Regions from separate parts of the Providencia sp. 2.29 genome, predicted to be linked through region 2. Evidence: predicted binding sites of a transcription regulator. Region 2 holds the regulator's gene; each other region holds the start of a gene.
What was found. Region 2 encodes CRP, which controls carbon source genes, mostly activating them, when cyclic AMP is high. Its sites were predicted from a motif close to ATGTGANNNNNNTCACAT; they were not measured.

Region 1 (7,677 bases), 1.9 Mb from region 2:
ATTGCAATGGTTTTGGCAACCTTGGTCAGTTATGTGTTTAATATTGAAAAATATGGTATCAGTATTGTAGGGGATTTAGGTGAGGGGTTACCTTTTATTCCAATGCCGCAGTTTGATCCTGGTTTAATGCGTGACCTGATCACTCCGTCACTTAACTTAGCCGTTATTAGCTTTGTTAGTTTTATGATGACGGCAAGAAGTTTTGCAAGTAAAAATGGCTATTCTGTCGATGCCGATCAAGAGTTACGAGCATTGGGAATGGCAAATCTCGCCTCAGCGTTGTCACAAGGATTTGCTGTAAGTGCCGCCAGCAGCCGTACTGCCGTTAATGATATGATGGGGGGTAAAACCCAACTCGTCTCTATTGTTGCGGCGTTAGCTATTTTAATCGTACTTTTATTTTCGGTTGATCTATTAGAGTACATCCCAATGCCAGCGTTGGGAATGGTACTGGTTGTATCGACATGGTCACTACTTAGTTTTCGTAATATTTTATCGATGCGTAAACGTAATAAGCAAGCCTTTACACTGAGCATTTTTACGTTAGGTGCAGTGCTGGTGGCAGGGTTGATTAACGGCGTGGGATTGGCAGTTTTACTGGGGTTATTACAATTTATCAGAGTTATTTTTCGCCCAACAGACCAATTGTTAGGGGTCGATGACCAAGGAATGTTGCATTCGATTTCTAAAGATAATGGCGTTCAACCTGTTGAAGACGTGCTTATCTACCGGTTTAACTCTCCATTGACCTATTTTAACGTTAACTATTTTAAAGAGCGTTTAAATAAGCATTTGGATAACCAGCCTAAACGTCCTGCATGGGTGATTGTCGATGCTGCTGTTAGTTTCACTCATAATGATGTGAGTGTTTTTTCGGCCTTGAACGATATCGTGACTGGATTAAAGGCAAAAGGAGTGACGTTAGTACTCGCGGGGAGAAGAACATCAATCAACAGTTGGCTAGAGAAAAATAAAATTAGTCGCTCAGATGATGATCTGTTAGTCGTACCTGATATCTATTTTGCTATCCGTTTGATCCAAAGTAAGCAACAAAAACAGATAAAAGAGATGGAAGAACAAGTTACGCTCTAGTTTCGATTTAAAATGAAAAACTGCACCTAATAATAACTAGGTGCAGTTTTTTTATGGTGCCAGTGAACAACACTATTTGAGATTCACCAGCATATATAGGCGGAAAAAATAAAGCAGGACAAAGGCTGCAATCAGGTTATTGACAAAAAATGAAATCCCGTTAGATACGATATAATTCAGTTCAAACATATTAAAAAGTAAAGCGATCAGCATTTGTGATGCTAGCCAAATCATAATCATAGGTAAGATGATACGCCAATTTGCATAGGCTATTTTCCAGCTTTTACCTATTGCGCTAAATGGACTCACATTTTCGCTGATTAGCACGGCAGGGGCTAAGGAAAAGCCAATTGCAAGAAGAACCCCAGGAACGATAAACAAGTTAATCCCTATCTGCACAAGCAAAGAGCAAATGAGGACGAGTAAAAAAATAGAAGGGATTTTTGGCAATGATGAGGATAGGGCTTGCATAGCAGTAATATCTTCACCACGTGAAAGACGGTTGATATAGGATAAAACCCCACAAATTAATATGGTGCTACCTAAGATAGTGGGGAGGAGTGTACCAAAGAAAACATGGATGATCGCATTTTTTTCTTGATCTGTCATATTTTCCAACCAGTATTGGGCGCCCTGACTCCCTACTTCAGTGAGTTTTTTAAGAGATTCAAGATAAGTCACAAAGAGTTGTGGATCGGGTATCAATATAGCGTAAATAATAACGCTCACAACAGCTGCTAACAGCGCTATTGTGAATAGGCCACCTAACTGATTTTTGAAAAAATTCACACTATCATTGATGAGTGAGTTGGCCGAAATGGACATGTAACTGCTCCTATCTACAAACGGGATAAAATTTTAGCTGATTGTAACTGAGTATCTATCGCATAGGTAGAGAAAGATCAGAAAAGACTGGGGGTGAGCAAAAAAGGAGCAGTCAGCGTGAAGGCTGATTAGCAAAGGCGATTTCATTTATTTTTACTATCTTTATTAAGGGATATTTTAAATGCAACTTTAAGTGGTGTATTAAATTTAAAAGTGAGGTAATCAATTCTTATTTTAAAGTATATATAACAAAAATTGATTTACATCAAAATCAAAAAAATTATAAATGGAATAATAAATTCAACTTAGTCAGATTAGGTTATCTTTATTAAAAGATGTGATCTTGATTTGAACATTAAATAAAATTAAACGGTATATTTAAACCAAAATAATAAACACAGGAATGGGATTAATAATGAAAAAACTCACTGCGCTTGTCTTAGCTGCCGCAACGCTTGCACCAGCTGCTTCATTTGCTCATGAAGCTGGCGATTTTATTTTCCGTGCAGGTACTGCAACTGTCCGTCCGAATGCAGGCTCTGATGATGTATTAGGTGGCCTAGGTCATTTTAATGCAAATAATAATACTCAATTAGGGCTGACATTCAGCTACATGGTTACCGATAATATCGGTGTGGAATTATTAGCTGCAACGCCATTCGAGCATAAAGTTAGTTTAGGTGAATTAGGCAATATTGCGACAGTTCATCATTTACCACCTACTTTGATGGCACAATATTATTTTGGTAGTAAAGAAGATAAATTACGCCCTTACTTAGGTGCAGGTATTAACTATACTTTCTTCTTTGATGAGAAATTTAATTCAGGGGCAAAACAGCTGGGCTTGAGTGACCTTGACCTGTCTAGCTCTTGGGGCTTTGCAGCGCAAGCCGGTATGGACTACATGCTGACTGAAAATTGGATGTTAAACGCCTCTCTTTGGTGGATGGATATTGATACGGATGTTAAATTTAAATTTAACGGCGCTCAACAAAAAGTTGATACTCGCCTTGACCCATTCGTATTTATGTTTGGCGTAGGTTACCGCTTCTAATCGAATTTGCAGGATGCATAATAGGCAGATGCCTAACTTGAAATGGAATGTAGTAGTAAATCCGAGAATATTTATTCTCGGATTTTTTTTGGATACAAATTAGGAATATTTTTTTAACTAAAAATGTAATTTATCTATTATACGATTTCATAGAAAATAATAACCTCTATTTTTTATAACGATAAAATAACAAAATACCAACAATTGTTAATGTATTAAAGTAACGTAATTATTATTTTTAGGAAATATGTAAGACATATTTCTGATATAAATATCAGCCCAATTTGAGCTGATATTTATAATGGTTGATTGATGATGTATTAGCGGATTTTCATTGAGTCAATGACAGATTGGACGCCTTTTACTTTTTTAGTGACCTCTATGGCTTTATTTGCATCTGCTTTAGAATCGACAAAGCCACTTAATTGCACGCGTCCTTTAAAGGTTTCAACACTAATCTGAGTTGATTTTAGGTTTTTCTCAGCCAGTAGGGCAGATTTTACTTTAGTCGTAATGACAGTATCATCAATGTAGCCACCAGTGCCTTCAGATTTATCGGTTGGTGCACAAGCAGCTAGCGTGAAAGCCATAAAGAAAGCGACAAGTAATGCACTAACAGATTTGAATAGTTTCATCCTTTATCTCCTAAGGTGTCAAACGCCAAAATACGTGATGGTTAAGTCATCCAACAAGATCTTATCAGCATAATAAACAATGATTACAATTAGTTTCTCGCTGATAATTTTAGTATCAGTAGAAAGTGGAAAAAATTCAACTTATAGACGTCCGTAATGGCAAATTAAAATCGTAAATAAAAAACGCCATACAGGATATGGCGTTTATCGAGGGTGGGGGGATCGTTATTTTTGTGTTGCTGCCTTCATTTTTGCCACGAACTGGGTAAGTTCTGCCAGCATAATATCAGGGCGATGAAGATTATTTTCGATAATTTTAACTACGGCAGAGCCTGAAATGGCACCAGCTGCGCCATTAGCGATTGCCTCGCTAACTTGAGATGGTTCAGAAATACCAAATCCTTGTAGTGGTGGTGCTGCCTGATACTCATTTAACCGACTAATTAAGTTAGTCAATGGTGTCTCAGCACGTTTTTCTGTTCCTGTCACTCCTGCTCTTGATAATAAGTAAGTATAGCCCTGGCTATATTCACCAATTTGCTTGAGTAATGGCTCATCAGCATTTGGCGGGCAAATAAAAATAGGCGCAATACCATGTGCTAAGGCAGACTCGCGAAAGGGCTTTGACTCACGCATAGGAACATCTGCGACCAATACTGAATCGACACCAGCTTGTTGACAACGTGAATAAAAGTTATCGATGCCATTACTAAAGACCAAATTGGCATAGACAAGTAAGCCAATGGGCATATCAGGGTGTTTCTGCCTTATCCGAGCCAAAAGTTCAAAGCACAATGTTGGGGTAATATCACTTTTAAACGCCCTTAAATTCGCATTTTGGATAGTAGGACCATCAGCGAGAGGATCGGAGAAAGGAATACCAATTTCTAATGCATCAGCGCCACCAGCAATTAGGGCATCTACAATTTTTAAGGATAGCTCAGCGTCAGGATCGCCTAATGTTACGAACGGAACGAAAGCACCTTGGTTAACGCGGTTTAAACGTTCAAAAAGTTGAGTATAACGTTCCATTAGATTTCTCCCTTACTTTTTAAAATATCATGTACGGTAAAAATATCTTTATCGCCACGGCCAGAAAGGTTCACAATCAGTAATTGTTCTTTATTTGGCTCTTTTTCCGCGAGTTTTAGTGCATACGCTAATGCATGTGATGATTCTAATGCAGGGATGATACCTTCCTTACGTGATAGCAATTTAAAGGCCGCTAAGGCTTCATCATCGGTAATGGAAACATAATCCGCTCGCCCAATACTGTTTAAATGTGCATGCTGTGGTCCAACAGATGGGAAATCAAGCCCAGCGGAAATAGAGTAGGACTCTTCAATTTGCCCTTCATCCGTTTGCATCATCGGTGACTTCATACCAAAGTAGATGCCGACGCGACCATGCTTGAGTGGTGCACCGTGTTGGCCTGTTTCGATACCCAAACCCGCAGGTTCCACACCGATAAGGCGCACATTTTCTTCAGGAATAAATGATGCAAAGAGGCCAATTGCATTTGAGCCGCCACCAATACAAGCGATCACGGCGTCAGGCAGCCTTCCTTCTTTTTCGAGTACCTGTTGTTTTGCTTCATCGCCAATCATACGCTGAAAATCACGGACAATGGTTGGATATGGATGTGGGCCTGCCGCTGTTCCTAGCAAGTAATGCGCCTTATCATAACTGCCAGACCAATCTCTAAGCGCTTCATTACAAGCATCTTTTAAGGTGGCTGAGCCACTGTGTACAGGGATCACTTCCGCACCCATTAGCTTCATACGGAAAACATTAGGTGATTGGCGCTCAACATCTTTTGCCCCCATATAAATACGGCACTTCATATTAAGCAAAGCACACGCTAGAGCGGTTGCGACGCCATGTTGACCTGCACCCGTTTCAGCAATAATTTCTGTTTTACCCATTCGCTTAGCTAATAATGCTTGGCCTAATACTTGGTTAGTTTTATGTGCGCCACCATGAAGTAGATCTTCACGTTTTAGATATAGTTTCGTTTTAGTGCCTTCGGTTAAATTCCTACAGAGTGTTAATGCAGTAGGGCGACCGGCATAATTTTTAAGGAGATCATGAAATTCTTTAATAAATGTCGGATCGTTTTGAGCCTCAATAAAGGCATCTTCCAGTTGGTTAAGGGCTGGAATTAAAATCTCAGGAACATATTGTCCACCGAATTCACCAAAGTAGGGGTCTAATTTACTCATATTATTATTCGTCTCTTGATGTCATGCTATTCATATTCAATTTCAGTTCTTAGTCACTATTGCGCTACTTTTCTTGATGATTAGAGTGCTAATGAACTGAAAACTTGATTCAGTTTTTTCTCGCTTTTGATGCCCGGTTCAGTTTCAACGCCTGAGTTAAAATCCAATCCATTGCATAATAGTGTCGCAGCCTGACGGCAATTGTCGGCATTTAAGCCTCCTGCAACCATCACGCGAAATTGGCTGCTATTTGGGATCTTGCTCCAATCGAAAGTTTGACCACTGCCGCCACGACCATTATCAAGTAGCAGCAAATCAATCGGTTGCCCATCAAACTGGCTGAAATCAGGTTGTGACATATTGACGGCTTTCCAGATTTCACAATGCTCAGGTAAATGGCTACGTAGATTTTTCACATAATCGGCATCTTCATAACCATGGAGCTGCACTGCTGATAAAGCCAGCTGTTCGACCATATGGGCAACAAAATCAGCAGATTGGTCACGGAAAACACCAACATATTGTAGTGGAGCGGCATGTATTATCTGCCTTGCTTGTGACAGGGTCACTTTTCGCGGGGAGTTTTCAGCAAAAATTAAGCCGCCGTAAGTTGCTCCCGCAGCAAGGGCGGCTTGCGCATCTTGGCTTCGGGTTAGGCCACAAACTTTATGTTCCCCAATTAATAATTTTTGCAATCCTTTGTTAAGATCGGCTTGCTCCATTAAAGCACTACCAATCAGAAAACCGTTGGCAAACTGGCTCAAAGATTGAATGTGCTGGTGGCGGTGAATGCCGGATTCACTAATAATAATGGTGCCTTCTGGCAGACGCGGTGCCAATTCGCGGGTACGATTGAGGTCGATTGATAAATCGCGGAGGTCACGATTATTAATGCCAACAACACGCGCTTTTAGTTTTATGGCGCGCTCTAACTCTTCTTCGTTACTCACCTCAGTCAGTACACCCATATTCAGTTGGTGTGCGACTTCTGCAAGTGCAATGTACTGCTCATCACTCACGACAGAGAGCATCAGTAAAATAGCATCGCCTTGATAATATCTCGCAAGGTAGATTTGGTATGGGTCAACAATGAAGTCTTTACACAAAACGGGTTGCTTAACCGTACGACTGACAGTGGTCAAATACGCCATATTCCCTTGAAAATACTTTTCATCGGTTAAGACGGAAATAGCTGACGCATAGGGTGCATAAATGTTCGCTATGACGGCAGGATCAAAATCTTCCCTAATTAGCCCTTTTGATGGTGATGCTTTTTTGCATTCCAGTATAAATACAGGGCGTTTTGCGGACAGTGCTTCATAAAAACGACGGCTCGATGGGAGCACTTTATCAATAAAGCTGTCTAAAGGTTGTTGTTGTTTACGCTCTTCCAGATAGATTAGCTTATCATCAACAATTTTTTGCAGTACGGTTGCTTTCATCTTTATTGGTTCCTTGAAGCGAGCGCAGTGACGCGATCAAATGCAGCACCACTACGAATAATATTTAGAGCGTGTTCACTATTGGCTTTTAGGTCTTCATAACCATTGATCCGCATTAGCATGGCGACATTGGCTGCAACGGCAGCTTCATGTGCAGGCTTTCCGTGACCCTGTAACAAATTACTTAGCAAAATTCGATTTTCATCTGGCGTTCCGCCTTCTAAATCAGATAGCTGATAAGCTTGCAACCCAAAATCGTCGGCATTGAGCTGATAGAAAGACAGAGCGCCTTGGTTCAATTCTGCAACTTGCGTGGTTGCATGAAGAGAAACTTCATCCATTCCACCACTGTGTACCACAGCTGCACGAGTAAAACCAAGCATTTGTAACGTTTTTGCTACAGGTTC
Region 2 (7,677 bases):
ATAGCTCCCCACAGCACCTAACCCCATCATCCATGCTTTAGGATTTAAAAATTGTAACAAACCACCTTGATACCATTTGATATTTTTTGTTGCTGTCGTTTCTGTTTTTAGTGGCGAATAACGAGCCGTAGCGGTTTTCCATGCTAACCACAATAGGTACGTACTACCCGCGATTTTCATCGCCACATGCAAAGCAGGATAAAGCAATAAAAGCGCTGCAACACCGAAAGCGGAGAGGTAAAGTATTGATTGCATGCCTAACATAATCCCTAATAATAAGGGAATACTGCGACGAAACCCATAATTTGCCGTGCTTGATGTTAATAGCATGTTATTAGGGCCAGGTGTTATTGCTGCAATGAATAGAAATGTAAAAAGAGAAAAAACCAGCCCTAGACTCATTTATAATCAATCCTCAAAAATTGAGCATACTTGCATCATAAAAAAATAACAGTATGTTATGTGCCCTACAAGGGAATTACTAAATTAAATTAAGGCTATGTCAGAAAACTTTCGCCCTATTAATTGGGCTAAAAATCCACATCTTCAAACATTATTGCCAAGAATTTTTCGTAGAACGCCGAAAATCAAACCAATTTGGCAACGGCTAGAGCTACCTGATGGCGACTTTATTGATCTTGCATGGAGTGAAGCTCCCGAACAGGCAAGCAAAAAACCTCGTTTAGTCATCTTTCATGGCTTAGAAGGTAACTTTAAAAGCCCCTATGCGCATGGGATGCTTGAAAGTGCCCAAAAGCAGGGATGGCTGGGTGTGATTATGCATTTTCGCGGTTGCAGCGGCGAGCCTAACCGCCAAAAACGGATCTATCACTCTGGCGAAACCAGTGATGCACGTTACTTTTTGCATTGGTTAAAGCAGACTTGGGGGGATGTTCCGACAGCGGCTGTTGGTTATTCTCTTGGTGGCAATATGTTAGCCTGCTATTTAGCAGAAAATGGTGATGACGCCGATATTGATGCAGGTGTTGTTGTTTCCGCACCTTTAATGCTAGAGCCTTGCTCAATCCGTATGGAAAAAGGGTTTTCTCAATTTTACCAACGCTATTTACTTAATGGATTAAAGCGTAACGCAACACGTAAACTCGTTCGCTACCCGGGTTCATTACCGCTTAATTTGCTACAATTAAAGCAGCTAAAACGTATTCGTGAATTTGATGATGTGATCACCGCAAGAATTCATGGTTTTGAGAATGCGACCGACTATTACCAGAAATGCAGTGCATTACCAAGGCTGCCTCGTATTACAAAACCAACATTAATTATTCACGCAAAAGATGACCCTTTTATGGCACCTGAAGTCGTGCCAGATATCTCACGTTTACCTGCTAATATTGAATACCAAATGACAGAGCATGGTGGGCATGTTGGTTTTGTTAGTGGTAGTTTAAGAAAGCCAGAAATGTGGCTAGAGAAACGTATTCCACAGTGGCTAACACCGTATTTGGATAAACAATCATGATTATTCCTTGGAAAGATTTAGCACCTGAAACTTTGGAAAACCTAATTGAAGCTTATGTGCTCCGTGAAGGAACGGATTACGGCGAGCATGAAAAGACGTTACAGCAGAAAGTGGATGATGTGAAACGGCTGTTAGTTTCTGGGGAAATTGTGCTAGTCTGGTCAGAATTGCACGAATCTGTTAATTTTATGCCTAAAAATCAGTTTCGCCCGTAACCCCGTTTCGCTCATGGCTTAAACAGCGTGGACGTAACGCAACACAGGGAGTCCACGATGTCAAAAAAGCACCCCATTATTGCAATTACCGGTTCTAGCGGTGCTGGAACCACCTCAACAAGTCTGGCATTTCGTAAAATATTCCACCAATTAAATATTCAAGCCGCAACCTTAGAAGGTGATAGTTTCCATCGTTATACTCGGCCTGAAATGGACATGGCTATTCGCAAGGCGAGAGAGCAAGGCCGCCATATCAGCTACTTTGGTCCAGAAGCCAATGACTTCGCCTTATTAGAGCAGACACTGTTAGAGTATGGCTTACATGGTAATGGTAAATCGCGTAAGTACCTGCATACCTATGATGAAGCGGTACCGTATGGGCTTCAACCCGGTACATTTACGCCATGGGAGTCCCTGCCTGCGAACAGTGATATTCTTTTTTATGAAGGCTTGCATGGCGGGGTGGTGACGCCAGAAAATGATGTTGCACAACATGTTGATTTATTGGTGGGCGTTGTACCAATTGTTAACCTTGAATGGATTCAAAAGTTGATCCGCGATACGACCGAACGCGGCCATTCACGTGAAGCCGTCATGGACTCCGTCGTTCGTTCAATGGGGGATTACATCAACTATATTACGCCGCAATTTTCACGTACGCATATTAATTTCCAACGCGTCCCCACTGTCGACACATCAAACCCATTTTCTGCGAAAGCGATCCCTTCACAAGATGAAAGTTTTATTGTGATCCGTTTTAGGGGGCTGGAACAAATTGACTTCCCATATTTACTGTCCATGTTAAACGGCTCATTTATATCAGCAATGAATACCATTGTTGTTCCTGGCGGTAAATTAGGCTTAGCCATGGAATTAATTATGACACCTCTCGTTGAAAAATTAATAAAGCAGAAACACGATTAAGCGCCGATGATGCTTATTATTATTTAATAAATAAGCATCATGAATTAAAAAAATTATATAATTAATAAATAAATTATTGATTCTGGATTTCAAAACTGTGGGTAACTTTAACCGCTTTTTCTAACATTAAAGAGACTGAGCAATATTTTTCAGCCGAAAGTTGAACTGCACGTTCAACCGCTTTTTCCGTTAAATCCGTTCCAGTTACAATAAAATGTAAGTTGATATGGGTAAAATAACGTGGAGCTTCATCGCGGCGTTGTGAGGTTAATTTAACTTCACAACCTTTTACGTCATGGCGGCCTTTTTGTAGAATAGACACAACATCCACTGAACTACACCCCCCAACCGCCATTAACACCATTTCCATTGGACTTGGAGCTTTATCACCTGAATTGCCATCCATCATAACTTGATGGCCTGATGCTGATTCTCCTAAAAATGAGAGACCTTCAACCCATTTAACTCTTGCTTCCATATTTAATTCCCCTAGGAAAATATTTTCTAAAAGATAACATTGTTGCATAAATACTTTCAATCAAATAGCTGCTTTAAGATGCTGAACCGATAAAAGCAAGACTTTCTCGGTTGAATATGTTACAAACAAAGTTCCACCTGATAGGGTTAAGATCAAAACTCAAGGTTTCAATTGATAATATTATAGTGTTGGTATTAACTTGCTCTATAATGCGAATTAATATGCTAAGCTAGTGACTTTAAAAACCAGCCGTTCTCGTTACAATTAACTGAATGGCTGTATTAACATACAGAGGATAACGCTAATGGTTCTCGGCAAGCCACAAACAGACCCTACTCTTGAATGGTTTTTGTCACACTGCCATATTCATAAATATCCATCCAAGAGCACTCTGATTCATCAGGGTGAAAAAGCAGAAACCCTTTACTATATCGTTAAAGGCTCAGTGGCTGTTTTAATCAAAGATGAAGAAGGCAAAGAAATGATCCTCTCCTATTTAAATCAGGGAGATTTCATTGGTGAACTAGGGTTATTTGAAGAAGGACAAGAACGTTCAGCTTGGGTTAGAGCAAAAAGTGCCTGCGAAGTCGCTGAAATTTCTTACAAAAAATTCCGTCAACTTATTCAGGTCAATCCTGATATTCTTATGCGCCTTTCTGCGCAAATGGCAAGTCGCCTGCAAACCACCTCAGAAAAAGTCGGTAACCTTGCTTTCCTTGATGTGACAGGCCGTATTGCACAAACTCTGCTTAATTTAGCGAAACAGCCCGATGCGATGACGCATCCAGATGGAATGCAAATTAAGATCACTCGCCAAGAAATTGGCCAAATCGTTGGTTGTTCACGCGAAACCGTTGGTCGCATTTTGAAAATGCTAGAAGACCAAAATCTGATCTCCGCACACGGTAAAACGATTGTCGTGTACGGTACTCGTTAACCGATATTAGTCTCACCACTTTGGTAAGACCGCGATTGCATAATGGCTTTATATCTTTGATATAGAGCCATTTTTGCTTCAACATCACCGAAAAACCAGAAAATAGCATTAATATCGTTATTTTATATTATTCATATCTACTAAAAAATAAAATCTAGAATAATTAATATACTATTATTTGAAGGTTTTATTAAAATGAAAATAAGTGAACATCGTCCATCCCTAAAATATATCAACCAAACAATCACGGCTCATGCAGAGATGCTAAAGCGTGGCAATATGACCCCTGAGACAATCTCTGAATCATGCCGGATAAAAAGAAATAATTTAGAGGCAAAATATAAGTTTCTTAACGAAACAAATAGCATTAAGCCAATATCAATCACCTTACCTACACCAGTAAAATTCGATGACAACGCATTTAAAGAGCGACAAGCTAAAATCGATGCGGCAATGAATATCGCCAATATCCTAAAGGAGAGTCAACTCCCTTCTCTGCCCTCATTATCGTTACCATTGAACTATTCATTAAAATCGAAGCATTCAACAAATACGATTAAAGAGCATGATTGTAATATGAGTGGTAACCAGTCAGCTCATTCGCTAAATATACCTAGACCCACAACGGATCTTCGACAAAAACTTGAGCAGTTGAGATCTAAATGTGAGAGGGTTGCTGCTAATTTAGATGCTAATAGTTATTCTGCTGAATCACTAAAGGTGAATTCAATGATCCACCTGAAAAAATTAGAACTCAATGCAAGCCTTATTGGCACTGACTACTCAGAGCTGGATTTAGTATGGTATATGGATAAAAAAGCACAAACTCAATCCGAGAAAGAGGCAATAATTAAAAATTTCACGCCCCCAAAACCAATCGCACATCAAAAAGGAAGCCGAATTCCCCTCAAGATACCGACTATCACTCAGGAATTAGATCAACCTAGAAAAAAACGTTCCATTCATCAGGCTACTGACATTATTTCATCTCATTCTCAGGGCAAGGGGCGAGTGATTATCAATGGGCAGGTAAAAAGAGACCTGAGTGGAATGGCATTATCCCCTTCGACTGCCGATCCGCGCAAAACAAATATCGATAAAATGCCAAAGAAAGAAATTAGCATTAATCATACAAAAAATATCAATACAAAAAGTGCTAAGGCATGTTGACCTTTGCTGTTTATTTTTTAATAAATCATATAGGGAGCCACATGACTGAACATGCTAAGGCAATCATGTTTTCATAATTGCTTGTTAATTTGTGATACCGAGTTGCGACGGCTCGGTATTTCTAAATTTACAGGAAGGCATTTTCAACTACGTGCCAATATTACTTGTCCACAGCTCCTTAATTGAGACAGCGATAATTAGATTTTTAGCCCGAAAAATATAACGCTTGTTGCCGACATCCAGTGTGTGGGCTGGCTGAATCATGCCAATGAAGTTATTTATTGAATAAGTGAAATCAAATCTCAGTAGATAAAATTAACTACTGGTAACTGATTGAACAGTTAAGGATTTTTAAGTCTATAGTCGAGGTGATTGTACTGTAAAAACACAAACAGCTAAAGAACACGCGGTAAAATCAAGACAGTATACCATGGGGTACTTGCGCCCCCGCCCATAGCTGATTATTAGTGGTCAGTGGCAGAATGAGCTCGGGTTTACGGCAGGCAGTCACTTTACCCTCACACACCAAGCCGAGTCGTTGATTATCCGGCTGACTGATAATTTCAATCCTTCTTTATCTGCCATTGCGGCAATATCCACATACAGGCTCTTTTGTCACCCTCATATTCATATCTCGACTAACGGTAATAATCTTCATATGCTTACGAATAGTACCAACTTCAGCATGAGCAGAAGCCATATTTCCATTCGATACATATTTGCTAGGATTTTTTCTACTTTAGTTTCATTCTATCGTTAATTAACGTTGGACGATTTTTATCACCTAAAAAATAATCCGGTCTATTTCCTTGGTTAGTATCTTTAAATATTTCGCTTTTTTCTTTATTTATTAATTAATTCCGCTTTCACCTTCGGAATAGATGTATGTGTAGTGGCATAGTTAATTTGGCCACCTAAATAGAGCTGTTATTATACACTGCATAACTTAACAGGTGACATGTATAACAAAGCAAATTCGACGTAACTTCAGGGCGGAATTTAAACGAGAAGCGGCTCAATCAGTTCACTCGACGGCTAACTAAACTGACCGTTGAAACAACATTAAATGTGGAATTAACTAAACACCTTGAGCATGAAAAAATCCCCCTCAATCAGGCTCTAATGATCCTGTGCGTAAAGCCATTTATTTAGCGATTGAATCGGCCTCTAAAAAGTAGAGTATGCCAATTCAAAACGGGAAACAGGCAATGAGCCGTTTTATTATTGTATTTGGTGACCGCCTAAACGGTCACCTTTAATGAAAGGCAAATACCCCAAATTATTTATAGGGTCAAAAAGACTCAAAGAGGTATTAACCTCTTTGAGTGTTAAAAATGTATTTATTTCAGAATACGTTCAATCGCTTTTTCTAATTTCAACATACCACTATTAATTTCTTCTTCCGAAATAATTAACGATGGCGTAAAACGTAATACATTAGCGCCAGCATTAAGCATCATTAATCCTTCATTGGCACAAGCTTGTAAAATATCTTTCGAACGATCTTTTAATTCCCCTTTAAGCTCTGCACCAATTAATAGCCCCATACCTCTAATTTCAGCAAAAATATTATATTTCTCATTCAGCTTATTCAAATGAGCAACAAATAATTCGCGACGCTTTGTCACACCATCAAGTACCTCTTTTGTATTGATAATATCAAATGCTGCATTACCAACCGCACAGGCTAATGGGTTACCACCATAAGTGGTACCGTGAGTTCCCAACCCCATAGCTTGCGCAATTTCATGGGTTGTTAACATTGCACTGATAGGGAAACCGCCACCTAAAGCCTTAGCTGTAGTCAGAATATCCGGTGTCACGCCGTAGTGCATATAAGAGAATAACTGCCCAGTGCGCCCCATACCACTTTGTACTTCATCAAATACCAGTAATGCATTGTTATCATCACATAGCTTACGCACACCTTGCATAAACTCTTGCGTGGCAGCAGTCACACCACCTTCCCCTTGAACAGGCTCTAATACCACCGCACAGGTATTTTCATCTATCACCGCTTTCACGGCATCGAGATCATTAAATGGCACATGAATAATATCAGCAGGTTTCGGCCCAAAACCATCCGCATATTTCGCTTGGCCTCCAACTGAAACCGTAAAGAAAGTACGCCCGTGGAAAGCTTGTTTGAACGCAATAATTTTGGTTTTATATGGGCTGTGCTTGGTAATGGCATAATGGCGCGCTAACTTAAACGCAGCTTCATTAGCTTCCGCCCCTGAATTGGCGAAGAACACTCGCTCAGCAAACGTCGCATTGATCAGCTTCTGTGCCAATCTTAAGGTTGGCTCATTAGTAAAAATATTACTGACATGCCATAGTTTCTCACTTTGCTCACGAACAGCAGCAACTAATGCAGGATGACAATGGCCTAATGCCAATACCGCGATCCCACCAGCAAAATCGATATATTCTTTACCTTGCTGATCCCAAACTCGGCTACCTTCCCCACGGA
Region 3 (7,677 bases), 1.3 Mb from region 2:
ACTGGTGGGATTTAGCGGGGGCGTAGATTCAACCGTATTGCTGCATGCACTTTACCAAATCAAAAAATATCAGCTTCCCTCGTTAGAGATCCGGGCTATTCACATTCATCATGGGCTTAACGTTAGGGCCGACGATTGGGAAGCTCACTGCCAACACTTGTGTGAACAGTGGCATATTCCCTTTGTCTGCACGCATGTTACAGTTGATCCTTCAAATCGTGGTATTGAAGCGGCTGCTCGTGAGGCGCGTTATCAGGCTTACCGAAACGAGTTGGCAGAGGGGGAAATCATAGCCACCGCTCAGCACCTTGATGACCAAGCAGAAACCTTTATGTTGGCATTAAAGCGTGGCAGTGGACCTGCTGGGCTTTCGTCAATGCCCGAATTGTCACCATTTTATGCAGAAAAAGGGGAAACGTGGTTACTACGTCCGTTATTAGCAATATCTCGCGGCGATCTGGAAAATTATGCACGTGAATGCCCGTTAACGTGGGTCGAAGATGACAGTAATCAAGACGATCGTTATGATCGCAATTTCCTTCGGTTACATATTATGCCGACTTTAACTGAGCGTTGGCCTCATTTTGCCGCCGCAGTTTCGCGTAGTGCATCCTTATGTGCTGAACAGGAATCGCTGCTTGATGAGCTATTACAAGATGCGCTGGATGAAATGATGGATTATCGCGGTGGTCTATTTATTGATAACTTGCATGATTGCAGCCCAGCGAAACGTAACGCGCTACTTAGGCGTTGGGTTGGTCTACACCGCTTGCCAATGCCACCTTACCATCAACTACAACGCATTTGGCAAGAAGTGGCGCTAGCCCGTCAGGATGCTGAGCCGATTTGTCAGTTAGGCCATGTCGATATTCGTCGATACCAAGGCGCATTATGGATTGTACGTCGTATCAACCCGTTATTAGGGCAACAATTTTGCTGGGATTATCCCCAACCTTTTATTTTGCCTGAAGGATTAGGGCGACTTGAGATTATTGCCGATGAAGGGCAAATTCGCCCGCCTCTGCCAACAGAAAAAGTGACCGTTCGTTTTGGCTTACAAGGCACATTGAACATTGTGGGTAGGACGCATTCAAGAAGTAGCAAAAAAATCTGGCAAGAGCTTGGTATCTCTCCTTGGATGCGAGAAAGAACCCCACTAGTTTATTATGATGAACAATTAATTACCGCCATTGGGTGCTTTATCACTCCTGAAGGCCTCGTTGCAGATGAGGAAATTGGGGTTGCCTTCCATTGGGATAAGTTCGATGAATATCAAATAGAGGTGTAAATAAAATAGAGAGCCCCTTATGACAGTGACCATTCATAAGGGGCGTAGAGGGGCTCAATGGAGTATGAGCTTTAGTGAGAGCAATCGACAACGATAGTGCCGATCTCAGGATGACTGAAGGTGTTGATATGATCCAAACGAAGCTCTTTTGTTCCATCTTGAGTCTCTAAGATTAGGTACTCAACTTTTTTACGCAAGAGCAAGTCGCTGGCCTTCCCCTCAATGATTTCGCCGCCATGAAGTTTAATTTCCAGTTTCAATTGGCGTTGGCACGCGATTTCAAGATATTCGTAATCATCACAATTGATAGGTTGATATTCAGTATCTGTAGACATATTCCCTCACCACTATGTTAGTGGCGGTTATTGCCGCCTTGACTATTTTTTACCAAGCATCATGTGCTTCATAGGATAATAGCACAGTAATTTTAATAACAATAATCAGCAATAGATGAAAACGTAAATTCATGATTAACGTATGTGGTAAAAAATGAACTAATATCAGTAAAGTCCGAAATATAATAATCTCGCCATTTTTCTCTGCATAAAATGTTATGATTAGATATAGACTAAAAATATAAGAATTGAACTGTTAGGAGATAAAGGTAATGAAAAAGTCACTATTCTTAGCATTAATGGCGACCGGTGTGATGACATTAGTGGGTTGCCAAACAGCCGTTAAACAACCTAGCGTAACTTATATTGATAGAGCATATACAGGCATTTTACCGTGTGCGGATTGTTCTGGAATTGAGGCCACTCTACTGGTTAACCAAGATGGTACATACGTAGAGCAATTAGTATATTTAGGGTCTCGCGATGGTGACCAAACATTTTATGAAACGGGCACATGGGCAAAAGATGGCGATAAATTACGCATGACGAATGCAAATGGTGAGCGCGCGTACTTTGCACCATCGGCAGATGATAAATCAATGGTCTTGCTTGATCAGGAAGGCAACAAAATTCAATCACAACTGAATTATACGCTAACCCAAGTCGCACCAAGCAAAAAAACAGGTGAATACCGCTACTTTGCTGATGCAGCAACATTTACCGAATGTAAAACAGGCCGTACTTATACTGCAACAGGGATAGAGCTTGAGAAAGGTTATAGTGCAACAGGTGTGACAGGAGGAACGCCTGTTTATGCTGAAATTGAAGGTTACTATACGGTAAGGCCATCAATGGAAGACGGTAAATTTGATCCTGCGTTAGTGCAAACAGGTGATATTATGTTTGATAAATCGAGCGCATGTAAATAAATAGATTTAATCTATTATTAAAATAATAAATATCGGCTCAATTTGAGCCGATATTTTTTTTGATAAGTGGATAAAAATAGAAAATTTAAATTATTACTTAATTTATAATAATAAAAATATGATTAATTGATATTTTTTATCAATAATATATTTATATGAAATGTGAAGAACGTCATAACGATTAGTCAATCAGAAACAATTCACTATAACCCTGAAATATTCATTACAAGGGATATTACGTATAATGTCTTCAACTAAAAGCAACTCGCGAATGACGCAAGCTGAATTTAGATAACAAAAAAACGTAAAAATATCTGATGCGAGAGGTAGGTATTTTAAGTGAACGATATGATTGAGAGGATTACTGTGGAAAAGAAGCTTATTTACTTGTTTTGTTCCGCTGGGATGTCAACCTCACTACTTGTCTCTAAAATGAGGCAACAAGCTGAAAAGTATGAGGTTCCCGTTATTATAGAAGCTTTTTCTGAAACGCTTGTCCTCCAAAAAGGGAATGATGCAGATCTCGTTTTACTTGGTCCTCAAATTGCTTGGAAGCATTCCGAAATCCAGCGTTTACTGCCAACTAAAAATGTTGAAGTTATTGATTCGGTTTTATATGGAAAAGTTGATGGCTTAGGTGTTTTAAAAGCAGCGGTCGCATCAATAAAAAATAAATCACGTTAATCAATTATAGTTTGTTACAACTTCAGTTATTTATCTATTTGCTATGGTCGTCTTATGCATACAAACAAGATATGTGATTAAAGTATCTAAGGATATTCTATGGATCATATGCTCTCTTCTCTTGAAAAAGTATTGCTTCCGATCGCATTAAAATTGGGTAATCAACCTCATATCAATGCAATAAAAAATGGTTTTATTAGATTAATGCCATTAGTGTTAATTGGGGCAATGTTTGTTTTGATTAATAACGTTTTTCTGAGTTTTAATGAAGGGTCGTTTTTCTATTCATTAGGTGTTCGTCTATCACCAGAAACAATAGAGTTCATTAATAAGTTTAAAGGCATCGGCGGTAATGTTATATAACGGTACATTAGGGATTATGTCTTTAATGACGCCTTTTTTTATTGCTATGGCTCTCGCTGAAGAACGCAAAGTGGACTCTATAGCGGCAGGAATTATTGCGATAGCAGCCTTTGTGGCTGTTACACCATTTGATGTGAATGGTGCCTATGCTATCGGTGCGAATTGGCTAGGTGGCGCAAATATTATTTCAGGTATTATCATTGGCTTAGTTATTGCTGAAGCTTTTACCTTTATTGTCCGCCGTAACTGGGTAATTACATTACCGGATACAGTACCGCCAGCAGTTAGCCGCTCCTTTTCTGCATTAGTGCCAGGTTTCTTGATACTATTAGTGGTAGGGATTATTGCATGGGTGCTAGCAGGGCAAGCGACTCACTTCCATCAATTTATTATGGATACGATCTCAACCCCATTAGCTTCTCTGGGAGGGGTTGTCGGTTGGGCGTATACGATTTTCACCTCACTATTATGGTTCTTTGGTATTCATGGTGCTTTGGCTCTTACAGCACTAGACTCAGGGATTATGACGCCTTGGGCGCTAGAAAATGTCGCGTTATATAATCAATATGGTTCGGTTAATGATGCGATTGAAGCGGGGCAGACATTTCATCTGTGGGCAAAACCTTTATTAGACTCCTATGTTTTCCTTGGTGGAACAGGCGCTACGCTTGGATTAATTATTGCCATATTTATAGCCTCACGGCGAGCAGATTATCGGCAGGTCGCTAAATTAGGGTTACCAGCGGGGATATTTCAAATTAATGAACCAATTATATTTGGGATCCCTGTGATCATGAACCCAATCCTTTTTATTCCATTTATCATTATTCAACCTCTGTTAGCCGCAATCACGGTGATTGCCTATTATATAGGTATTATTCCGCCGATTACGAATATAGGTCCATGGACTATGCCAACAGGATTAGGCGCATTCTTTAACACAAATGGTAATATTTCTGCTTTATTTTTAGCACTGTTTAACCTTGGTATTTCCGTTCTTGTTTATTTACCTTTCGTTATTATTTCTAATAAGGCGCAAACTATTGCAAATAATACGGAAAGTGAAGAAGAGATCAAAAATGCATTGAAGTTTTAAATATATTAAAAATGAATAATAAATGGGGAAGTTATGATTGACATAGATAGTAATGGAACACTCTCTGCTGACAGTCTGGAAGAAGTAGTGATGGGGTTAATCATTAATTCTGGTAGGGCAAGAAGCCTCGCTTATAAAGCGTTAACTTATGCCAAGGAAGGCAAGTTTGTTGAGGCGATGGAGCTAATGGAAGATTCAAAAGAAGCCTTAACTGAAGCCCATAAAGTGCAGACAAAAATGATAGAGACGGATATGGGGGAAGGCAAAATTAAAGTGAGTTTAATACTTGTTCATGCTCAAGATCACTTAATGAATACGATACTTGCTCGTGAATTGATCACGGAGTTAATCGAAGTCCATAAAAAAATAAATTAAATAAAGGGGATGATGATGCAGCCGACACTAAATGTTAATAACTCAAATATAGAGATTAAAATGGTCTATGAGAATGATATATTTAATGACAAGGATTTCCATGTTGTTATTTATAATAAAACAGAAAGTGCAACAGGGCTGCATCAGCATGATTATTATGAATATACGATTGTCCTAACAGGGCGTTATTATCAAAAAATTAATGGCAGAAAAGTATTGCTTGAACGAGGGAATTTTGTTTTTCTGCCAATTGGCTCTCATCATGAAAGTTTCTATGACTTTGGAGCAACAAGAATTTTAAATGTTGGTATAAGAAAGTCATTCTTCGAAAAATATTTTTCACCCTTATTACCATCATTTTTTGTTGCCTCTCAAGCCTACCCATTAAAAAATGAATTTATGGCTTATATAGAATCAGTGATTGCGTCATTAAACTTTCTTGATAGTGAATTTAATGAGTTTATTGAGGTAGTAACCTTTAATGTGGTCAATAGACTACGTCATTATAGAGAAAGCAAAGTCTATGATGATACGCCACAATGGCTAAAAAACACGATTGAAGAAATGCATGAAATTGCAATGTTTAATGAAAATGCGTTAGAAAATATGGTGACAATAACAGGGAAGTCACAAGAGTATTTAACTCGTGCCACAAAGCGCTATTGCGGAAAAACGCCAATGCAAATCATTAATGAAATTAGAATTAATTTTGCTAAAAAACAGCTAGAAATTACAAATTATTCAATCACTGATATTGCATTTGAATCAGGTTACAGTAGCCCTAGTTTATTTGTGAAAAAATTTAAAGAGGCGACATCATTAACACCAAGTGAATATAGAAAAAGCCTACAGTCAAGTTTTTATTAAAGATATCCAGTGAAAATGATAGCCAATGTTTATTAATAAAATAGGTAGGTGTTAATATGGTGCATAAATTAAAAGTCGTCACTATTGGTGGTGGAAGCAGTTACACTCCTGAATTAATAGATGGTTTTATTAAACGTTATCATGAACTACCGATTAGTGAACTTTGGCTGGTTGATATTGAAGAAGGAAAAGAAAAACTCGATATCATTTATGAGCTAGGGTTGCGCATGATAAAAAATGCCAATATACCGTTAAAACTCTATAAAACATTAGACCGCAAAGCTGCACTAAAGGATGCTGATTTTGTGACGACACAGCTACGTGTCGGGTTATTAAAAGCGAGAGAGAAAGATGAAGTAATACCATTACAATATGGATACTTAGGGCAAGAAACGAATGGAGTGGGAGGCTTATTTAAAGGGTTACGTACCATTCCGGTAATTTTTGAGATCCTTAAAGATATTGAAGCTCTCTGCCCCCAAGCCTGGGTGATTAATTTTACCAATCCAGCAGGAATGATAACCGAAGCAGTATACCGGCATACGCAATTTAGACGTTTTATAGGCGTTTGTAATATTCCAATTGGCCTGAAAATGTTTATTACGGATGTGCTCGGTTTAACAAAAAAAAATAATTTGTCGATAACGCTTTTTGGTTTAAATCATATGGTATTTGTCAAAGACATTTTTGTCGACGGCGTGTCTCGCTTTGATGAAGTACTTAATGGCATTATTTCGAAAGCTTATAAAGCAAGCTCGGTAAAAAATATTACAGGTTTACCCTTTGATAGTGGGTTATTGAAGGCCTTGAAATTAATTCCATGCTCATACTTACAGTACTATTTTAAGTATAAAGAAATGCTCGCGATTGAAATGGCGGAATTCTATAAAGAAGGCACCAGAGCGCAAGTTGTACAAAAAATTGAAAAAGAGCTTTTTGAATTATACCAAGATCCCGAATTAAAAATTAAACCAAAACAGCTTGAATTGCGGGGGGGAGCTTATTATTCAGATGCCGCCTGTGAAGTGATAAATGCACTGTATAATGACAAGCAGACCGAGCATTATGTGAATATTCCCCATAACGGCCATATTAGTAATATCCCTGCAAATTGGGTTGTCGAAATGACCTGTAAATTAGGGCGTAATGGCGTTACACCGCACGAAAGAGTGACTCAGTTCGATGAAAAAGTTCTCGGCTTAATTTATAGCATCAAAGAATTTGAAATAGCCGCGAGCCAAGCGGCAGTGAGTGGCGATTTTAATGAGCTTTTATTAGCAATGAACTTAAATCCTTTAGTTCATTCAGACAATGATGCTCGGGATATGGCTAAAGCACTTCTTTTAGCCCATAAACATTATTTACCGAATTTTTCTAAGGTAATTAAATATCTTGAAGAAGAGGGGAGTGCGAATAAACCCCATCTTAATGGCATTGCAGTATGACGAGTTTACTTATTGTGAACGCAGATGATTTTGGCTTATGTAAGTCGGTCAATTATGGGATCTTAGAGGCTCATCGAAATGGTATTGTGACATCAACTACGGCCATGGTAAATATGCCTAGTATCCAACATGCGGCACAATTAGCCACAGAGCAGCCATTATTGGCTGTAGGAATGCATTTTGTCCTTACAATGGGGAAACCGTGTTCGCCAATGCCTTCGCTTGTGCGTAACGGTATATTAGGGAAGTGGATATGGGAGATGGAAAAATCAGATCAACTTCCTATAGCCGAAAT
Region 4 (7,677 bases), 310 kb from region 2:
TTGTGTGGAACCCAGTGTTGCAAGACGCATTTGAAATCTCGTCAATGGGGATCCGTGTTAGCCCTGAGTGCTTGACTCGTCAGCTAAGCTTAACAGGCGATGAAAAGCGCATGGAGCTAGAATGGCACCAAGCATTAGTCGAAGGCAAAATGCCACAGACTATCGGCGGCGGTATTGGTCAGTCACGTTTAGTGATGTTACTGCTCCAACGTCAGCACATTGGCCAAGTTCAATGTGGTGTTTGGTCTCCAGAAACTCGTGAATCTGTTGCGGGTATGCTGTAGTTAGCGACTAAAGCGGCGCAATAACCTGCTTTTTAATCCGGTATCAAAGCGCCAGATATGATCAAATATCTTCATGATGCCGGGTTTCCCATAATTTGAAACAGATACCGCATGGAAGCGGTATTTCCCTACCTGCTGAAGGGATCTTATCTTTTTGATTAATTCGTCAGGCAAACGTTGAGAAACAAAATCGGAAATCACCACCGCGTCAGCATCTGACCATGTCGGGGTTTCGAGTTTTTTGACCGTTTCTTGCAAACAGTTAGCTAAATCTGTTCCTCCACGAAATGTTTGGTGTAAAAAACGAATACACTGCTCTAAACCATCCACGGAGAGTAAATCATAATGGACGAGTTCAGTAGAAAATAACATGATGTGACATGAACGGTTATCTGCCAGTGCAATTTTTAATAATGCGAGGCAAAATGCTTTTGCACATCGCTCATTTATTCCCCCCATAGAGCCTGAAGTGTCAATACAGACAATAAAAGGCCCTCTAGGTTGCTCTTCATGATGATGGTGAGTTACGGGGCGCAATACTCGTCTTTCTTGCCAACTTTCTCCTTGGAGACGATAAGTGATTAACTGCTTTTCAAGCAGTTTTCGATAGAACTCAAACTCAATTTCTTCAAGCCCTAACATCGCTAATTCGGTAGGTAATAGTCGTAATACGTCATCACTTTGGCTTAATCCATCAACTTGCTCTGGTATTGTTTCAGGGACTTTCTCGAAGATAGTCATTGGCTCTAGCAGCACGCTATCTTCAGGCAGGGTGCGAGCAGATTGGCTGCGGCCTAATAATTGAGCTATCTTTTCCAATTCAGGTTGTTGACGTAAAAAATCACTATATTGATTCAATAACTTATCATTATAGGCTGATGCTGTATTTAGCCCTTTACTTAAATCCCATAACCGGCCAGCAGCCCGCTCATTTTCGCCTAAAATCTCTTCGAGATTACCGCTTAACGCGAGCCGTTGTTGTAGTTCAGCGAGTAACTGCTCTTTTTCTTGCTCTAATAACTCCTTATGTAAAGTTGTCACCTGCAATATCAAACTGATCCGCCAGCGTTGGATAAATAAACTTTGCCTAGCGCTTTTATTCTCTATTTTACCTGAACTTAATTTGCAGGCTTCGGCATAAAAAGGAGAGTCTATGGCTTTTAGTGTTTCAATAATCTCGGGTAATTGATTAAAAAATAACTCAGTCGCTTGACCAAGAGACTGTTGATAAAGTTGAAACTCCTCAGCGAGTTGAGCAGGCACTAAGGCATCTTGCAGCTTTTGTTTAAGATCTTTTTTCCATTCCGATAAATCTTTTAACAGGGCTTTTTTAAGTCGAGGGTGTTTTTCAAAGAAAACGGCGAGTTGAGGTGTGGCAAGAAGAGAGATAATAATCTCTTCTATAAGCTGGCTTTCATTAACGGAAAGCAATAAGTCTAGCGTGGCTAAACTCAGCATAGTTAATCCGCCATTTTTCCTGTTATTTGATTACGTAACTGAGTGAGCTTTTCAGTTAACTTCATAAAGCTTCCTTCGATTCCTGCCAGCCAGCTTGATTCAATAAATAAATTGGGCTGTTGTTGTTCAAATTGATAACGCGCCGATTGAATATCTTGTTGGATCTTATCAAGCTTTTCTAACCATTGTGTGTTATCCGTTTTATCGACGGTGGTGGTGGATTCTTGTAAATAAAGAGTGGAAGCTTGGTGACTCACATCTAATAGCTGAATCTGATTTAAGTTATTAATTTCAGCAGCAATTTCTTGTGCAAAACCAATACCATTGAGGTGAGCTGATAGAGTAGTACCTTTCGTTAGAAAATGAGTCAGTAACTTTTTATCCGTGGTAATAAACGTTACTTTTATATCATGTAACTGTAGTGGCTTATGCAAAAATAGCGTTAAACGCCCCTCTTTGATATTTTCTGGAAGAGTGTACGTTGGCTTACGAGCAAACATTGGCGTATTTTTATTGACCTTAAAAGCATTTTGATTGTTTTGATCTTGGGTTGATGAGGTCCACTCTTGGTAGAGCATTTCTATTTCACGAGAGAGTTTTCTCTGTTGCCAGCCATCTTCTTCTAATATGGACTTGAGTAATTGAGGTAAGGCATTCATCGATTGCATGTCATGCCATAAACAATCTTTTAATAGGATGATATCAAGGGGTGAAATGGTATTTCGCCCATTAAAAAACGCACTGGCTTGTAATAAATAGACCGCTTTTTTCCAGCGTCTATCCGAGACATAAAGGTGTTTATCGGTGGCATCCAGTTGCTGGCGGAGTTGATAAATAAGTTCAAAACAGTGATCGGGCAGCGTAATTTTAGGGATTTGCTGTTGCCACTCTTTATATTCATCATCACTGATTTTTAAGTGTTCAGGAACCAGTGACTCATCTTGGGGGGATTTACCTGTCAGCAACGCTCGGAAGTTTTGTTTTTCTTGTACTTTATCGAGCCAAATACGGATAAGCATTCGGTCAAATAGCGCTTCCAAGCTATTGTCTGCATCAGGAAGCTCGTTAGATGCGGTGACTAATAAACGCATAGGAATAGCACTTTCACCATCCCCATTACGGAATTTCCGTTCATTGATAGCGGTGAGTAGGGTATTTAAGATAGCGGGGCCAGCTTTCCAAATTTCATCAAGAAAAACCACCTCAGCATCAGGTAAATAGCCTTTTGTTAGTCGTTGATAGCGCCCTTCATCTTTTAAAGCTTGGATGGATAATGGCCCAAAAATTTCCTCTGGTGTGGAAAAACGGGTCATTAAATATTCGAACGCATTCGCGTGGCGAAACGCATACTTCATGCGGCGTGCAATTAAGCTTTTAGCGATACCTGGAGGCCCTAAAAGAAAGACACTTTCACCACTTAATGTGGCCAATAAACATAAACGAATTGCTTGCTGGCGTTCATACAAACCACTTTCAAGGTAATTGCTAAGTTGGGCGATTCTTTCCGCTAACTGCATATTCGTTCCTTTTATTATTTATGTCATTTATTGCTAGGTTATCCATCGAGGTGCCAATTTTGCAACGAATTTTGTCATTTTTCTTTGATTTAGACTCACTATCAACAAAAACGATTCAGCTATAACTAATTCAATACTTTCATCTTTTCTTCTCTTTTTGGCGTTAACGAAACGTTTCGATGGTGATCACAAATCTTAGCCAACAACATTGTGTTGTTCATTTTCTTATCTATGATTAGATTTAGCGAAACGTTTCGCTCATAAGGAAACGGCGGGAACAATGAAAAAAGGTATTTTGCTTAATTCCAATATTACATCCGTGATAGCAAAGTTAGGTCATACCGACCATATCACAATTGCTGATGCTGGGTTACCTATACCACAGCAGGTTGAACGTATTGATTTAGCTATTACACAAGGTTTGCCCGATTTGATGTCGGTATTGAGTGTCATTACTCAAGAGATGCAGATTGAAAAGGCAATTTTGGCTGGCGAGATCACGACCGTTAATCCTGAAATGGAACATGCGATATTGGCACATTTGCAGGCATTAGAGCTTGCCCAAGGAAAACCAATAACAGTGGAATATTGTAGTCATGAAAGCTTTAAAAAAATGACTCATGACAGCAAAGCGGTGATTAGAACAGGGGAGTGTTCACCTTTTGCTAATGTGATCCTTTGTTCTGGTGTGACGTTTTGAGGTGTGTATGCAGCCTTTATTAGAGCTTATTGGCATTGAAAAGTCTTTTCCCGGAGTAAAAGCACTAAACGGTGCTGCACTTAAAGTTTACCCAGGAAAAGTGATGGCGCTAGTCGGTGAAAATGGTGCGGGTAAATCCACCATGATGAAAGTGCTTACAGGTATCTATAGTAAAGATGCTGGCGCTATCCGTTATTTAGGGAAAGAAGTGGTCTTTCATGGCCCTAAAAATTCACAAGAAGCAGGGATTGGTATTATTCATCAAGAGCTTAATTTGATCCCTGAACTGACAATTGCTGAAAATATTTTCCTTGGTCGCGAATTTGTTAATAAATTCGGCAAAATCGACTGGAAAACCATGTTCAGTGAATCCGATAAGCTACTAAAACGCCTGAACTTGGATTATGACAGCCATCAATTGATCGCTGAGCTTTCTATTGGCGAACAGCAAATGGTTGAGATAGCGAAAGTGTTAAGTTTTGAATCGCAAGTCATCATCATGGACGAACCAACGGATGCCCTCACAGATACGGAAACAGCATCACTCTTTCGAGTTATTGAAGAGCTTAAAGCGCAAGGGCGTGGAATTGTTTATATCTCTCATCGCTTAAAAGAGATTTTTGAAATCTGTGATGATGTAACCGTGTTTCGTGATGGACAATTTATCGGTGAAAAACCTGTCAAAGAATTAGAAGAAGAAACACTGATTGAAATGATGGTGGGCCGTAAATTAGAAGACCAATACCCACGTATTCATGTTCCGGTGGGAGAGGTTCGCTTACAGGTTGAAAATGTATCAGGCCCTGGTGTCGATAATGCCTGCTTTTCATTGAGAAGCGGTGAAATTCTAGGCGTTTCTGGTTTGATGGGAGCAGGGCGTACTGAATTAATGAAGATCATTTACGGCGCTGCGACAAAAAAATCAGGTGAAGTACGCCTTGATGGCAAAAGTATTTCATTAAAAACGCCACAAGATGGTTTAAATAACGGCATTGTCTATATCTCGGAAGATCGTAAACGTGACGGTTTAGTACTAGGCATGTCCGTCAAAGAGAACATGTCGTTGACAGCACTTCGTTACTTTAGTCGTGCTGGCGGCAATCTTAAACATAAAGAAGAACAACAGACGGTCGGTGACTTTATTCGCTTATTTAATATCAAAACCCCTTCCATGGATCAGATTATTGGCAACCTATCGGGAGGAAATCAGCAAAAAGTCGCGATTGCGCGTGGTTTGATGACAAGGCCTAAAGTCCTGATTTTAGATGAACCAACTCGAGGTGTGGATGTTGGGGCTAAAAAAGAGATCTATCAATTAATTAACCAATTTAAAAAAGAAGGGCTGAGCATCATCTTAGTTTCTTCTGAAATGCCAGAAGTGATTGGGATGAGTGACCGCATTCTCGTTATGCATGAAGGGCATATTAGCGGTGAGTTTTCAGCTAAACAGGCCACTCAAGAAGTCTTAATGGCTGCCGCTGTTGGCAAAAGCTACGGCTCAGTTCAGGAGTTATCAGAATGACATCGAATACCACAACCTCAAAACGTTGGTTCAGTAAAGCATGGCTAATGGAGCAAAAATCACTGATTGCATTATTAGTGTTAATTGCCATTGTTTCATCCCTTAGCCCGAATTTTTTCACCCTTAATAACCTGTTTAATATCCTGCAACAGACATCGGTTAACGCCATCATGGCTGTGGGGATGACGTTGGTGATCTTAACCTCCGGTATTGACCTATCTGTTGGTTCATTACTGGCTTTAACAGGGGCTGTTGCGGCATCGATGGTGGGGGCTGATGTGAATGCCTTCGTCGCTGTTGCGGGAGCATTAGCCCTTGGGGCTGCTATTGGTGCTTGTACGGGGGTGATTGTCGCCAAAGGTAAAGTTCAAGCCTTTATTGCGACATTAGTCATGATGTTGTTATTGCGGGGGGTGACACGTGTGTATACAGATGGTAGCCCGATCAATACAGGTTTCAGTGATAATGCAGATCTTTTCGGCTGGTTTGGTATTGGTCGTCCCTTCGGGATCCCGACCCCTGTTTGGTTGATGATCATTGTGTTTGCCGCGGCATGGTATCTATTACACCATACCCGTTTGGGTCGATATATCTATGCATTGGGTGGAAATGAAGCCGCGACGCGCTTATCCGGCATTAATGTCGACAGAATTAAAATTATTGTCTATGCCCTGTGTGGATTATTAGCGGCATTGGCGAGTGTTATTGAAGTTGCTCGACTGTCGTCAGCACAACCAATGGCTGGTAATGGTTATGAGCTTGACGCAATTGCCGCTGTTGTTCTTGGCGGTACAAGTCTGGCTGGTGGTAAAGGACGCATTGTTGGAACTTTGATTGGTGCTCTTATCTTAGGTTTTCTCAATAATGGCTTAAACTTACTAGGTATATCATCAAACTATCAAATGATTGTAAAAGCGGTTGTCATCTTACTTGCCGTACTCGTTGATAATAAAAAGTAACTTATACCCTACAGGAATACGATTATGAAAATGAAAAAACTCGCAACCTTGCTATCAGCCGTCGCTTTAAGTGCTACTGTGAGTGTTAATGCGATGGCGAAAGAGAGTATCGCTCTGGTTATTTCCACACTGAACAACCCGTTCTTTGTGACAATGAAAGATAGTGCTCAAAAAGAAGCCGATAAATTAGGTTACGAACTAATAGTACTCGACTCTCAAGATAACCCTGCTAAAGAGCTAGCTAACGTTCAAGATTTAACTGTTCGTGGCACTAAACTCATGTTGATTAACCCGACCGATTCAGATGCGGTTGGGAATGCCATTATCATGGCCAATAAAGCAAAAATTCCTGTTATCACCCTAGACCGCGCAGCTAACAAAGGTGATGTAGTCAGTCATGTCGCTTCTGATAACCGAATGGGCGGTAAGATGGCGGCAGATTTTATCGCTGAAAAAACAGGTAACGACGCCAAAGTGATCCAACTCGAAGGGATCACAGGAACTTCCGCAGCTCGTGAACGCGGTGAAGGTTTTAATACCGGTGCAAAAGAGCATAAATTTAATGTATTAGCCAGCCAGCCTGCTGATTTCGATAGAACAAAAGGCTTAAACGTGATGCAAAACCTACTGACAGCGCATCCTACTGTGCAAGCGGTATTTGCTCAAAATGATGAAATGGCATTAGGGGCGCTAAGAGCGTTACAAACCGCAGGACGTGATGATGTATTAGTTGTCGGGTTCGATGGAACCAATGATGGTATTAAAGCGGTTGAAGGGGGCAAACTAGGCGCAACAATTGCACAGCGCCCTGATCAAATTGGCATTGTAGGTGTACAAATCGCCGATAAAGTTTTGAAAGGTGAAAAGGTCGAGCCAACAGTACCTGTAGAACTAGAACTGGTTGTTAAAAAGTAATAAAGATTAACCGCCGTTATCCTTAACGGCGGTTTGCTCTATTTGCGAATAAAATAAAAAAGGCAAAAGGAAATAAATGTTATGGGCGCAGCTAAACTTGTGGTTTTAGGTAGTATCAATGCTGATCATATTCTAAACATCGGGCAATTTCCGCAACCGGGAGAAACGGTTAGAGGGAATCACTATCAGGTTGCTTTTGGTGGTAAAGGTGCGAATCAGGCGGTTGCTGCTGGACGAAGTGGTGCTGACATAACATTTATTGCTTGCGTCGGTAACGATAGCATTGGGCAAAGCATCAAAACGCAGCTCAAAAATGATCATA

Region 1: the regulator CRP is predicted to act here: its motif matches at 2,171-2,188, upstream of ompW (outer membrane protein OmpW).
Region 3: the regulator CRP is predicted to act here: its motif matches at 2,713-2,730, upstream of I3B46_RS16955 (PTS sugar transporter subunit IIB).
Region 4: the regulator CRP is predicted to act here: its motif matches at 3,434-3,451, upstream of rbsD (D-ribose pyranase).

The regions. Positions count from the first base shown of each region.
Region 1 covers NZ_CP065420.1:2,282,449-2,290,125, forward strand. The annotation lists gene I3B46_RS10465 (SulP family inorganic anion transporter) at 1-1,092, shown strand, start outside; gene I3B46_RS10470 (YciC family protein) at 1,165-1,917, opposite strand; gene ompW (outer membrane protein OmpW) at 2,333-2,971, shown strand; gene I3B46_RS10480 (BON domain-containing protein) at 3,292-3,606, opposite strand; gene trpA (tryptophan synthase subunit alpha) at 3,832-4,638, opposite strand; gene trpB (tryptophan synthase subunit beta) at 4,638-5,828, opposite strand; gene trpCF (bifunctional indole-3-glycerol-phosphate synthase TrpC/phosphoribosylanthranilate isomerase TrpF) at 5,909-7,270, opposite strand; partial or broken gene trpD (bifunctional anthranilate synthase glutamate amidotransferase component TrpG/anthranilate phosphoribosyltransferase TrpD) at 7,273-7,677, opposite strand, start outside.
Region 2 covers NZ_CP065420.1:370,657-378,333, reverse strand. The annotation lists gene I3B46_RS01625 (LysE family translocator) at 1-402, opposite strand, end outside; gene I3B46_RS01620 (hydrolase) at 500-1,480, shown strand; gene I3B46_RS01615 (YheU family protein) at 1,477-1,695, shown strand; gene I3B46_RS01610 (phosphoribulokinase) at 1,753-2,619, shown strand; gene I3B46_RS01605 (OsmC family protein) at 2,693-3,097, opposite strand; gene crp (cAMP-activated global transcriptional regulator CRP) at 3,402-4,034, shown strand; gene I3B46_RS01595 (hypothetical protein) at 4,230-5,204, shown strand; partial or broken gene I3B46_RS01590 (IS5/IS1182 family transposase) at 5,230-5,364, opposite strand; gene I3B46_RS22615 (cytidine deaminase-like fold-containing protein) at 5,779-5,904, opposite strand; partial or broken gene I3B46_RS01585 (IS256 family transposase) at 6,323-6,463, shown strand; gene argD (bifunctional acetylornithine/succinyldiaminopimelate transaminase) at 6,545-7,677, opposite strand, start outside.
Region 3 covers NZ_CP065420.1:3,584,957-3,592,633, reverse strand. The annotation lists gene tilS (tRNA lysidine(34) synthetase TilS) at 1-1,288, shown strand, start outside; gene rof (Rho-binding antiterminator) at 1,360-1,623, opposite strand; gene nlpE (envelope stress response activation lipoprotein NlpE) at 1,896-2,552, shown strand; gene I3B46_RS16955 (PTS sugar transporter subunit IIB) at 2,919-3,236, shown strand; partial or broken gene chbC (PTS N,N'-diacetylchitobiose transporter subunit IIC) at 3,336-4,695, shown strand; gene chbA (PTS N,N'-diacetylchitobiose transporter subunit IIA) at 4,729-5,070, shown strand; gene chbR (transcriptional regulator ChbR) at 5,086-5,937, shown strand; gene I3B46_RS16935 (6-phospho-beta-glucosidase) at 5,994-7,382, shown strand; gene chbG (chitin disaccharide deacetylase) at 7,379-7,677, shown strand, end outside.
Region 4 covers NZ_CP065420.1:61,498-69,174, forward strand. The annotation lists gene asnA (aspartate--ammonia ligase) at 1-284, shown strand, start outside; gene viaA (ATPase RavA stimulator ViaA) at 285-1,742, opposite strand; gene ravA (ATPase RavA) at 1,745-3,259, opposite strand; gene rbsD (D-ribose pyranase) at 3,540-3,959, shown strand; gene rbsA (ribose ABC transporter ATP-binding protein RbsA) at 3,967-5,481, shown strand; gene rbsC (ribose ABC transporter permease) at 5,478-6,440, shown strand; gene rbsB (ribose ABC transporter substrate-binding protein RbsB) at 6,465-7,355, shown strand; gene rbsK (ribokinase) at 7,437-7,677, shown strand, end outside.